4 regions of the Colwellia sp. SU-HH01217 genome follow, and region 2 is predicted to be linked to each of the others. Evidence: predicted binding sites of a transcription regulator. Region 2 holds the regulator's gene; each other region holds the start of a gene.
What was found. Region 2 encodes sigma-54, which starts transcription at its own class of promoters, with help from an activator protein. Its sites were predicted from a motif close to GTTGGCACGNNNNTNGNNT; they were not measured.
Positions count from the first base shown of each region.

Region 1: the regulator sigma-54 is predicted to act here: its motif matches at 1,273-1,291, upstream of AC27G3_RS11295 (THxN family PEP-CTERM protein).
Region 3: the regulator sigma-54 is predicted to act here: its motif matches at 2,129-2,147, upstream of AC27G3_RS16840 (PEP-CTERM sorting domain-containing protein).
Region 4: the regulator sigma-54 is predicted to act here: its motif matches at 1,193-1,211, upstream of AC27G3_RS10705 (PEP-CTERM sorting domain-containing protein).

Region 1 covers NZ_BAAJLX010000008.1:52,053-55,237, reverse strand. The annotation lists gene AC27G3_RS11300 (cystathionine beta-lyase) at 1-324, shown strand, start outside; gene AC27G3_RS11295 (THxN family PEP-CTERM protein) at 396-1,196, opposite strand; gene AC27G3_RS11290 (tetratricopeptide repeat protein) at 1,749-3,185, shown strand, end outside.
Region 2 covers NZ_BAAJLX010000001.1:373,975-377,159, reverse strand. The annotation lists gene rapZ (RNase adapter RapZ) at 1-153, opposite strand, end outside; gene ptsN (PTS IIA-like nitrogen regulatory protein PtsN) at 194-676, opposite strand; gene hpf (ribosome hibernation-promoting factor, HPF/YfiA family) at 749-1,036, opposite strand; gene AC27G3_RS01605 (RNA polymerase factor sigma-54) at 1,074-2,585, opposite strand; gene lptB (LPS export ABC transporter ATP-binding protein) at 2,688-3,185, opposite strand, start outside.
Region 3 covers NZ_BAAJLX010000018.1:51,788-54,972, forward strand. The annotation lists gene thiE (thiamine phosphate synthase) at 1-290, shown strand, start outside; gene AC27G3_RS16835 (energy transducer TonB) at 387-1,433, shown strand; gene AC27G3_RS16840 (PEP-CTERM sorting domain-containing protein) at 1,541-2,053, opposite strand; gene AC27G3_RS16845 (PqiB family protein) at 2,302-3,185, opposite strand, start outside.
Region 4 covers NZ_BAAJLX010000007.1:79,889-83,073, reverse strand. The annotation lists gene AC27G3_RS10715 (efflux RND transporter permease subunit) at 1-747, shown strand, start outside; partial or broken gene AC27G3_RS10710 (N-acetylmuramoyl-L-alanine amidase) at 758-1,045, shown strand; gene AC27G3_RS10705 (PEP-CTERM sorting domain-containing protein) at 1,267-1,842, shown strand; gene AC27G3_RS10700 (hypothetical protein) at 2,224-2,568, opposite strand; gene AC27G3_RS10695 (DUF885 domain-containing protein) at 2,740-3,185, shown strand, end outside.

The DNA of each region.
Region 1 (3,185 bases), on a different contig from region 2:
GACTCTTGCCCTGGTCATGAATTTTTTAAACGTGATTTCACCGGTTCAAATGGATTATTTTCTTTTGTGTTAAACAAAGGTAATAAAGCGGCACTCAATGCATTACTCGATGGCATGTCTCATTTTAAAATGGGCTATTCATGGGGAGGATTTGAAAGTTTAATCTTAGGGATTTCTAATGTTCAATCACTTCGCAGCGTAACTACGTGGCAATATGATTACCCATTAATACGATTACATATTGGTCTTGAAGATGTTGATGATTTAATTGAGGATTTAGAGAAAGGGTTTGACCGCTTTAATCAAGTTTTAGCTAACAACTAAGTGTTAGCTAAAATAAATAATCCATCTTTGTAGAGATGGATTATTTAATATCGTTAAGGTTAATATAAAAGTTAATTTAACCTTCTCGTTAACGCTAATAAACCAATTGCTAGTATTGCTAATGTGCCAGGCTCAGGTACTTGAAAGGTTTCAGTAGTAATATCAAGTGCTATTTGAAAAGTATTGGTTGCCCCTTCTACTGTTGTTAAACCGATACAACCTGCAGCTGCTAATGCTGCTGCACAAGCACTATCTTCGAGTACATCTAAACCAGTAATAAATAACCGTGCATTGTAATTATTACCATCGTAAGCAAAGTTTTGATTTAACGTTTGGTTGATGGGGTTAAAGCCAGCACCAACGACATCAAGTACAAAAATATCATTACAAGGTGTAGGGGATCCTGCTACAGCACAGGGCGCTGAATTAGTTGTTTCGATAAAAAGAATATTAAATATTAGGTTTGGTGGAGCAAAACCTGCTCCAGGTACTGGTAGTTTTGGTGTTAAGAATATTCTATCACTTAGCGTAGCGCTAGTTAAGCCTGCTCCAGCTGCAATGGGGTTGTTGATATGAGTAAAACTAACCGTGTCAACTGACGCGCCATCGGTTTGCAAACTTCCTGTGACGTTTCCGTTGGTGGCTCCACCAACATCAATAGAGCTAGGTCCGCTTCCGCCACTCCCCCAAGAAAGTGTACTCGGTGCAGTCCAGTATCCGTTGTCATTCGACCCTGTTACGCTACCACCAGTAAAACTGGTAAAACCTGAATCTATTTCAAAGTCCCAATCAGTAACAAGTGCTGCTTTGGCTGGCAGTGTGGCAAGTGCGAATATACATAGTATGGACGTTATTTTTCTAAACGATTTCATAGTAAATCTCCTTTTTTAATTCAATTAAATTAAAAAAACGAGGTACATCAATCTCCTTATTTTTCTCATAGAAATAAAGCATATTAAATGCCAAATCGTTAGTTGTTGTTTTTTCGACCAATTTAAATTTGTTTTTTTTTTATTGTAAAAAATACTGACAATTGCGCTAGTTTCATCTAACCGTTAATAGAATATTTATAAATATCCTATTAACGGTTAGATGAACGATGACTTTTTCTTTTAAAATTCGAATTTATATTATAGAGTTTGCCAAATAGCGTTTTGTTCGTAGTATTGAAATACCGATCATAATTTTACTTATTGCTGTTTCTCTTTAAATTGGTGAAATAAATGATTACCTTTACTAACTGTATCGACCTCTTGTAATAATCATAACAATTCACAATTTAATGGATATTACAGAAATTAAAGGAGAGTGTTCTTCAATTTTTATATTACACTTTTGCAATCATCATAATAAATCAGAGGTGCTAAAGTTTTGCCTAAATCATTGTTATCATTTGTTAAATAAACTGATGGAATTATTTTTCAGTGCCTAATCTTAGTTTTGAAACTGTATCTGAAACAGTTCTTAAAGATGTTATTGACGACCTTTGTTTAAGAGGTTTATATACAGACGCATTAACAGAGGCAGAAAATGTTTGGGGTCCTATTCATAGGTGGAATAGCTACGATCAAATCATTATAGCCATTCGTTTGTATATGAACCTAGGTGGCGATAGGTATTCAGACTTTCTATTGTTAAAGCTTTGGAGAAAGCAAAAGCAAAATCCTAACTTATTAAATAAAGTGCTTTTTTATAAGCTTAATAAGCTAGGTCCTATATTAGCTGAAGAGTTTTTAACTCAACATGAGTCAACTATTATAGAAGAGCCACAACTTAAATCTGATTTACTAGGTTTTAAATCAATACTCCAGAAAATATTTAAGAATTACTCTGTAGCAGATAAACTCATTGATCAAGCTATTACGATAAACCCAGATGACAATTGGCTAACGTATTTAAAAATTCAATTGTTAAACGATCAAAATGAACTAATTCTCTCAAAAGAACTGGCAGAACAGCATTTTTCAAACTTTCCATCTCCTGATAATTTACGTGTTTTATCGGAGCTTTTTACACAGTTTTACGGCGTTAAAGCATCGATCACACTGTATGAGAAACACGCTAACAAATACCAGTCCGCTAACGTTTGGTTAGAATATGCTCAATTGCTAGCTAGCGTCCATGATTGGGCAAAGTGTGAGTATGCAATTGAAAGATTTGAAGAATTAAGGATTGTCAAAGATAAAGGAGATGAAAAATTTCTTTTATCTTGGAAAGGGCAAATTGCGATACATAATCAAGAGATAGATAAAGGAATTGCGCTTTTATCTAAAAGTAATAGCTTTTACTGGAAAACGGTAACTGAAAACCTTACCAATGCTAAGGGAAAATTAGAAAGGAAGGTGTTAGATGTACCTTTTTTACGTCAAGAGCATATGACTTGTGCCCCTACAACGTTAGCTGCGTTATGCCGGTACTGGGGGAAAAACTTCAATTCAACTCAAATAGCCGATGAAATTTGCTTTGATGGTACACCTGATACTAAAGAGCGTGAATGGTTAAGAGGTAATAATTTTTATTATCAGGAATTCGAATTGGCAAGTGATTTAGCTTATGCCTTAATTGATAAAAACATTCCTTTTGCTCTTGTCACTACCAGTGGTTTTTCAGCGCATCTTCAAGCAGTTATCGGTTATAATAAACAAATTGGCACCTTGTATGTTATGGACCCATCTCACTCTATAATGCAAGAAATGCTCACCAAAGAAACCATTAAAAGTGAAGCATTTAGTGGTGCTCGTTGTATTGCTTTTGTCCCAAAAGAACAGTCTGACTTATTAGCTGAATTCAACTTTCCTGCTGCAAGTCTTTATCCCTTATGGGATAACTATAGCTGTGCAAAGCAGCAAAGTGACTTTGTT
Region 2 (3,185 bases):
AACCGTTTCATAATCGTTAATAACCGTGTGAATAAGCGCAGGAAGTAAATTAACAGGAATATTATCAACGCAGTAATATCCTAAGTCTTCCAACACTCTAAGAGCCACTGACTTTCCTGAACCAGAGCGACCACTGACGATGATAAGTTTCATATTGTTACCTACAATTAAAAAGGGCGTAAAGGTTTATTAACTAACTGATTGTTTGGATAAAGTCGAAGAGTTGCTCGTTATCGCGGCATTTTCTTAATTGCTTACAGTTATTTTTATCACTAAAGAGTTGAGCGATGCTTTGCAGGGTACTTAAGTGTTCTTCACAACAATCCTCGGGAACAAAGAGTGCGATAAAAATATCGACTGGGCGATTATCTATGGCATCAAATTCAATAGGTTGTTCAGTGGTTATTAATACGGCCACTACTTTTTGGTCGCTTTGAATACGCCCGTGAGGGATCGCGATTCCATTACCAATGCCTGTGCTACCCATTCTTTCCCTGGTCATTAGGCTTTCAAGTAACTGGTGCTGATCTAAGCCGGAAATTTTATTAACCGCAATGGAGCAAACTTCTTCAAGAATACGTTTTTTACTATGGATACTCACTAAACAGTGGGTACAGTCTTTGGTTAGGATATCTTGCAACTTCATCATATATTTCTGCGGTTTATCAATATTCATTGGTACACCTTTTTAGTTACTGTCACTGGGTAGGATCAGCAAATAAAAAAGTGATTGTGAGCTTGTGCCAATCTAATGGTGATTGACTTTGCCTTTGTATTTTAAAATTTGTTTATCAAGTTTATCTATTAACAAGTCTATCGATTTATACATGTCTTCATTCGCTGATGAAGCAAAAACTTCACTACCTTTAAGGTGCAAGGTTGCCTCGGCACTTTGCTTGAGTTTTTCTACAGTGAGCACAATGTGGGCGTTATTGATTTGATCAAAATGACGCTCTAATTTAGAAAATTTGTTATTGACATACTCTCGTAGAGAACTCGTGATTTCAACATGGTGGCCAGTAAGATTAATTTGCATAAACGAGATCCTTATTAATTAAAAATTTCAAATAGTATTAAAGTAAACTTTTTCGTTGATTCGAAGGCGGAATAGTTAAAGATTCACGGTACTTAGCAATAGTTCTTCTAGCTACGTTGATCCCTTGATCTGCTAAAAGCTCTGCTATTTTGCTATCACTTAATGGTTTAGACGGTATTTCTGCGGCAATCAGCTTTTTAATTAAGGCTCTGATGGCCGTTGATGAACATTCGCCGCCATTTTCAGTGCTAACATGGCTAGAAAAGAAATATTTGAGTTCAAAAATTCCTCTAGGGGTATGCATATATTTTTGTGTGGTAACACGCGATATGGTTGATTCGTGCATATCAACAGCTTCGGCAATATCATTTAACACCATAGGGCGCATTGCTTCTGGCCCATGCTCAAAAAACCCTTGTTGCCGCTGCACGATACAGTTTGAGACTTTCAATAAGGTATCGTTGCGTTGCTCAAGTGACTTAATGAACCATTTAGCTTCTTGTAAGTTAGAACGAATAAATTGATTATCACTGGAAGATTTCATCGTCCGAGTTAATGCCGCATACTGCTGATTGATAGATAATTTAGGTGCGGTATCAGGATTGAGTTCAACCATCCAACGACCATTTTTCTTTTCTACAGAAACATCAGGAATGACATACTGATCATCACTTTTAATGACCGCATCGCCAGGACGAGGGTTAAGCGTTTGAATAAGACGAATAACTTCCCGAAGTTGATCTTCTTTTAACTTGGTTTTGCGCATTAGTTGGCGGTAATCACGGCTGCCAAGTAAGTCAATATGTTCACTGATAACTAATTTACACTCAGCTATCCAAGGTGTCGACGGTTCAAATTGGTTCAATTGAATCAATAAACAATCGGCAATTGAACGAGCAGCAACACCGATTGGGTCAAACATATTGATACGTTTCAATACCGCTTCAACTTCATCTAATTCGACATCCTCTTTGGCAATACTCTCAAGAATGTCTTCACAGCTTACGGTGAGGTATCCTGCATCATCAACAGCGTCAATTATTGCAGTTGCAATAGCTCTATCAGTGTCGCTAAAAGGAGTTAATTGCATTTGCCAATGTAAATGGTCTTGAATAGAGTCTTGAGTTTCACCTTGGTAGGTGTAATCTTCTGATGGTGCTGAGTTACTGACACCTGAGCTAGCTGTTCCTGCGCTATATGAATCATCCCAAGTTGTGTCCATATTTAACTCATCTGGAATGTCATTCTTTTCCATAGCTTCTGTTGTACTAATTTCATCGATAGTTGGGGTGGAGTCTTCACTACCGTCACTCGTTTTACTTTCATTAGCACTTGCAGAAGGGTTATGACCTTCTTCTATATGATCCGCTTTATTTTCGTTTGAAGCCGGTCCACTTTCATCCACTTCTAATAGTGGATTGCTTTCAAGCGCTTCTTGAATTTCTTGTTGGAGATCTAACGTTGATAACTGCAACAGCTTTATTGCTTGTTGCAGTTGTGGTGTCATGGTTAAATGTTGTCCAATACGGAGTTGTAATGTAGGGCGCATTTACCTTTATAAATTTCCTAGTTAGTTTAAATAAAGCATAGTTTACGTTATTGAGAAAAGGTGTCTTTTCTTAAAATAAATTTACTTATTTGTATTCCATCACTATAACGTGAATTGTTCACCTAGGTATACATCTCTTACGTGTTGATTCGCAAGTATTTGTTCTGCATTACCTTCGGCAATTAATTCACCATGACTTACAATATAAGCGTGTTCACAAACATCGAGAGTTTCTCTGACATTATGATCGGTAATAAGTATGCCAATACCACGCTCTTTTAAATGGATAATAATCTTTTTTATATCGCCTACTGAAATAGGATCAACACCTGCAAAAGGCTCATCTAGTAAGATAAACTTGGGATCGGCAGCTAATGCTCTTGCTATTTCTACCCGTCGGCGTTCACCACCAGATAAACTCATACCTAAATTATCTTTGATATGGCTGATATGAAACTCTTCTAATAAATGTGCGAGTTTTTCATCACGCTCAACCTCTGTTAGTTCTTTTCTAATTTGAAGTATCGCCATGATATTTTCGGTGACGGATAGTTTTCGAAAAATAGATGCTTCCTGAGGTAGATAGCCAATACCTTTGCG
Region 3 (3,185 bases), on a different contig from region 2:
GTTATGAATTCTTACTGGCACAACAATTAGCCCCTTCATATTTAGCGATAGGGGCGATTTTTCCGACCAAAACAAAAAATATGACCGGGCAAATTCAAGGACTGGATAACTTAACGCAAATATTAACGCTGGCTACTGATATTCCGGTGGTCGCTATTGGCGGGATTAATCATGAAAGAGCACCGCAAGTGTGGCAAACCGGTGTTGATAGCGTTGCTGTGGTTACGGCAATTACTGAAGCAGAGAAGCCAGAAAAATCAGTGGCCGATTTTCAACAGCTCCTCATTTAATATTTAGTGGGAAATTGGTATATGATATACTTTTAGAAGTTATTTTTTCGATATTACTTATTTCAGAAAAAAGTATTCATATAAAAGGAATTTAAGATGAACAGCTTGTTCAAAACCTCAGCTGCCGCGGCTTTAATCGCGGTAATTTACCCCTCCAATGCTAATGAAGTCTCAACACACTTAACAACCATTATTGAACCTACGCCAATTAAACGAGTGAACCCCAAGTACCCGATGGATGCTGCTAAAAATAATCGGGAAGGTTGGGCAAAGCTAAGTTTTGTTATAGGTACTGATGGGCTCGTTTCAAACGTGTTAGTTACTGAAACTTCAGGCAGTAAGGATTTTGCAGCTGCAGCTAGCAGAGCAGTTTCACAATGGGAGTTTACCCCTGCTTTTGCTGATGGCAAAGCTATTGAGCAATGTGTAAATACTGTACAGATGAACTTCAAAATGGATTCAGGAGGGGCTCAAGGAGCTACGCGTAAGTTTAGAAGAAAATATGAAAAGGCATTAGCCGCATTACAAGCGAAAGACTACGAACAAACTAAGCAAGTGCTTGATGAGATGTCAAAAATCAAAAAAATGCATCTTTCTGAAAGTAACTATATGCACCTACTCGCGGCTGATTATGCCCAACAAATAAATGATAAACCGCTACAACTCTTTCACTTACGCCGAGTTTGGTTAGATACGACAAATGAAGAAAATGCAGAGCGTGAACTTTCCACGTTAAATTCTATTTTAATGTTAGAAATTAGCCTAAACCAATTACAAAATGCTTATGGTACTTATAAAAGAATCATAAAACGTGAAGCAGCAGCGCCTTATTTAGAAAATTACAAAAAACTTATCGGCAAAATCGATGCTTTTATTGGCAGCGATAAAAATATAGTCGTTCAAGGCAATATTAAAGAAGATGACTTTTGGTACGCTGCGTTAGTGCGTAAAGAGTTCTCAATTATTGATGTTAAAGGCGCGTTAAATAAACTCGACATTAGATGTGCGAATAAACGTCATGTTTATAGTCTTGAAGAAAATAACACATGGAAATTACCCGACAGCTGGGGAAAATGCAGTATTTATGTTTACGGTGAAGATAATGCAACCTTTAATTTAGTCGAGCATCCACAAAAAAGCTAAGTCTTTAAAATAAGCTAATTACAGTAAAGCAATAGATAAAAAAAGGGCATTAAGTGATTCACTTAATGCCCTTTTAAATTAACTGTTTGCTATTTATCTAGGATTTATTATTTACTTTTACGTAAGCCTAAACCAACTAACGCTAAACCAAAAATAGCAAGGGTTGTAGGCTCTGGAATTTCGTTTAGTTGATTACGAACTAAAAAAGTTTCCCCAGATCTGTTAGCAGCACGAGATAAGCTAGCTGAAATTCCAACAGGCGCTCCCCAAACATAACCACTTACTGTGTTAGTAGGATCACAATGGTTATGACCAGAGCCAAAGAAAGGTGATGCACATACATTAGCGTTATAGTTATTTAAGTCAAATGCGCCAATTAGGTCATTCAGATCAACAAAGCTTGCAGACCATTCGGTGGCAGAAGCAAATCTAAAGCCATCGATCAAGTTAACATCATTTCCACAACCGTTTTGACCAGCACATGGAGAAGCGTAAACCCACTCTAATCCGCTGTCATCTTGATAGTATGTATAACTACCTGGTTGATAAATTAATCCAGCATTGGCTAAACCACTTACTGCTAAAAGAGCACCAAATAACGCTAATTTTAAAGACTTCATTGTATATTCCTATTTTAACTTTCTCTCTATCTATATAGTATTGTTAAGAGAGAAATACGACGGTTAAATATAATTAAGCAATTGACGGGCCAATAAGTCATCCTATTGTTTTTATTGTTTTATTTTGTTTTATTTTGTTTTATTTTGTGTTTTTTTGAAATGCGAGCCAACTAATTGTAAAAATAACTGACATACTTCAATGCGCAATTATGCAGAAATAATTGGTGGTATAATCAAAAAACATAATGCTATTGATTAATTTGAATCTTAGGCTGCCAATCTAACCAGTCTTCGTCTACTTCGTCATATAAAACAAAGCTGTTGCCTTGTTGAGTGTTACTGGACTGTTCTTGGTTTATTTCTGGGGTGGCAAAAGCAATGCCACCAGCGAGTAAAGTTTCTATTGATTGAGATTTAATATCAACGCCGGCTAAAATTCCTGCTTCAACTCTAAAGCCACTGGTATTCCAAAACTTACTCCCTTGAGTAACTAAAGGTGCATAAGTTTCAGCAATATTAATAAAAACATTCACTTTATCAGCGGTATTTGACAAGCCCACGCCAATGACCTCGCCCACCTTTACTTGGCGATAAAGTATTGGGTTACCTACTCTCACTGACCCCAAATTATCAGCGATTAAAGTTAAATTTAAACCAAAAGGAAGTTGTTCAAGCGCAGGTGCAATGTTTTGTGCAATAAATTTTGTGACGACTACATCACTATCACCCTTGCCGCGACTACTAGCAATAAAACCACCCTCGATAACTGAGGCAATATTTTTCGAGCCAACCAAACCTAATTCAGTTTGAGCAAACCAAAACTTACTGCCTGGAACTGCGAGTTGTTTTCCCTTTTTATTGAGTAAAATAAGTGCATTAACACTGCCGTTCTCGTTATAAACAAGTTTATTAACCACCCCAACGTTTTGCTCTTGATAAGATACTTTCATTGCTTCTTTAAGCCCTCTTGCATCAGCAAAAGTAACCGTTATTGCAAGGCCTGCGTCAATCGCTGCTTGTTGGTGTTTAAATAAGGTAAAGCTGTCTTTTTCTTGTGCTGCTAACAAGGTATTTTCATCGTCAGGCGTATAAAAACTGATGCCTCCTCGAAGCACAGCATCGACAGATTCTG
Region 4 (3,185 bases), on a different contig from region 2:
TCGGAAGAAGGTGTTGCTGCAGAATTAGAGCGTCAAGCTCAACGCAGAGCAATTGAATTAGAAATGGAGCTGCCTGAGGATCTTCCGTTACAAGAGATTGTTGAGAAAATAAGAAGCCTTGGTGCTGAAAACTTACCCAATAACATAGGATTAATTTTCTTAGGTGAAGCACTTACTTTTCAAGAGACCGCTAACGAAGTGACGATGACTTATGTGTTAGCTTTCGTCATTGTGCTATTAGTATTGGCAGCACAATTTGAAAGCGTTAACAGTGCGGTAGTTGTAATGGCCACCGTACCTTTTGGTATAGCTGCTGCTTTATTTGCCTTATTTTTAACAGGCACTTCTATTAATATTTACTCACAAATAGGTTTAGTAATGCTGATTGGGCTACTCGCAAAAAATGCTATTCTACTAGTCGAATTTGCCGACCAATTACGCGATAAAGGTATGGATGTGCGCCAAGCTGTAGAAGAAGCAGCAAGTACAAGGCTTCGTCCGATTACAATGACGTTATTATCCACACTGCTAGGTTCTTTACCTTTGATATTATCAAGCGGGGCCGGTGCTGAAGCACGCAACGCAATTGGTTGGGTTGTGTTCGGTGGGCTTGGAATTGCGGTAATCTTTACGCTTTATTTAACCCCTGTCTTGTACCTTGCCTTAGCCCGTTTCACCAAGCCACGTGCCGATGAAACAAAACGTTTAGAAACTGAGTTAGAGCAAGCTCAACAGTTAGAGTCTTAACAAAAAAGTAAGTGGTACCGAAGTACTCTATTACCACAAGTCAGCAAAAGGCAAAGCAATAGCAACTGTATTACAACAGAAACTAGTCTCCGCCCTCGCTTTATTTGATAGAGGTATTAAAGCCAAAACAGTTGAAGATAGAGGTGGATATTTACTTAAAGAAACTTCTGCCCCTTGTCTAATTGCAGAGCCATTCTTTATTGATAATGACAGTGATTTATCCTGTGCCACTATTAATCGTAAAGAATTAATAGCCGCTTATGTAAGTGCTATACATGATATTGCAGAAAAATTATAAACGCATATAGAAAGAATATCGTTGGTTGTTGCAATACTGTTAACAAAATTTTGATTTTCAATAGTTTAACTGTATGATTACTTTACACCTTTTAATAAAACTTTTTCAAAGACATTTCTACTCTCTTGATAAAAAAGGTTTTAATTTTTCGGCATGAATAATGCTTTATTAAAACCAAGTGATGTTTTATTACAAGAATGTAAATTATAAAGGTGGTAGTTATGAATACAAAAATGTTGAGAGTCGCAATTGCTAGTTTAATATTAACTGTTAGTGGTTATGCTAACGCTGGCCTTATTATTATGAATATTACTGATAATGGCACTGATTTAATGATGACAGCAACTGGTGATTACGATAATACAGGGCTAATAAGCCAAGGAAATATAAATTTAGGGGCAAATGCAGCTGTCGCCGGAACTTTACCTGCTTTTGGTTGGGAAACAGGGTCAAATAATCTGTTTGAAGCAACATTTGTAGGAAGCCTTACTGCTACTGGTAATGCATACCCAGCTTCGCTTACTTCTACAACAAATCCTTTTTTCTTCGCTAATGTGCAAAATCAGATTGCTTTTCAAATTAATGCCGCTTTGATTGGAACTGTTAATGAATCTGCAACTTTTAGTGGTGTTACATTAGCTTCACTTGGCATGTTAGCAGGTGAAAGTGTCAGTGTTACTTGGGGGCAAAACCAAGCAATTATTCAAACATCTTCAGTACAAGTTCCAGAGCCTACTACTCTTGCCATTTTTGCTTTAGGCATTATAGGTTTAACATCTCGTAAGTTTAAAAAATAGAAAATCACTTACAGATAATATATATTGTTTAAGCACCTTTTTAAGGTGCTTTTTTATTGTCTGTATTCCAGTTAATTAATTATTACAAGCGCAAGCTAATTGACCATTATCCTGAATCCATTCTTGATAATTTCCGTCGGCGCATTGCTGTTCTATTCTTGGGCAGCTTGCAGGATTTCGAGAATAATCCGATCCCGTTACAGCTCCAAACGTTGTGTCTGCTAATTGTTCTTTCAAAGTTTGAGTGGAACACCCTGATATAAGTAACAAAACGAGTAGATAAATAAACTTCATACGACCTTCTTAATTTTATAGTAACTAAAAATTAGCAGTATTTAATAAAACGATACTACTTAATTAATAAGTACCTTTACGCCTATTTTAGGAACAAATTTCCATAAAATCATCTTTTGATTCATTAATGTTTTTATACAGCCATGCCTGTTTTATAGCGTTAACTTCTTCTACTGTGCGTTCAGGTAATGCAGGCTTGGCTAAATCTAATATTTGTAGTCTTGTTTCTATTGAACGACAAAGTATCGCCCTAGCCTCTGGAATATCATTTTTATTCAAATTCAATAGCGCTGCTCTCATTTCTTGAGCTCCAGCATAAAGTTGACTGCTATGTGAGCCTGCACTTGAGACTGTACCGATATAAAAACCAACAAGTAATGTCACGATAAAGAGCATTAAGGTAAAAATTAATATGATGGACTTTGATTGCATTATAATCTCTCTAACTTATTGACCCTTAGTTTCAGGTGACCTCACTTATTCAATAGATACTCACTGTCTATTATAAAATTGAGTGTGGCTAAACATACATTATTGTTCATACTTATGGCAATATTGACTAGTAATGAAAATATTTGTACATACAAAAATATTGGGGAAATAATGAAAAGTATCAACTTAATGTTAAATCAAAAAATAAGTAATTTATTCCTATTGATTTTGCTTTGCTTTTATAACACACACTTAATAGCAAATGATCATATACCTAAAAGCGCAGATGAAGTGTTAACAGAAATAATTGATGAAAGGTGGGATTATTCATTAAAAGAAAATCCACTTTCAGCAACGCGAGCAGGTGTAAATACATATAATCATTTGCTTAAAGGTGTATCAGCTAAAGATAATGATAGACGTCTCGCAGCGGAAACTATATTCCTTAAACGTTTAACTAACATTGATGAGAATAAACTAACTGCTGACAACCGCATTAACTACCAACTATTAAAGTGGGTTTTAGAAGGTTCGATTCGTCGATATCAATTAGATTTATCGAGGATCCCATTAAACACCTTTAGTAGCTTTTATTTAGGCGTTCTAAATATGAGTAA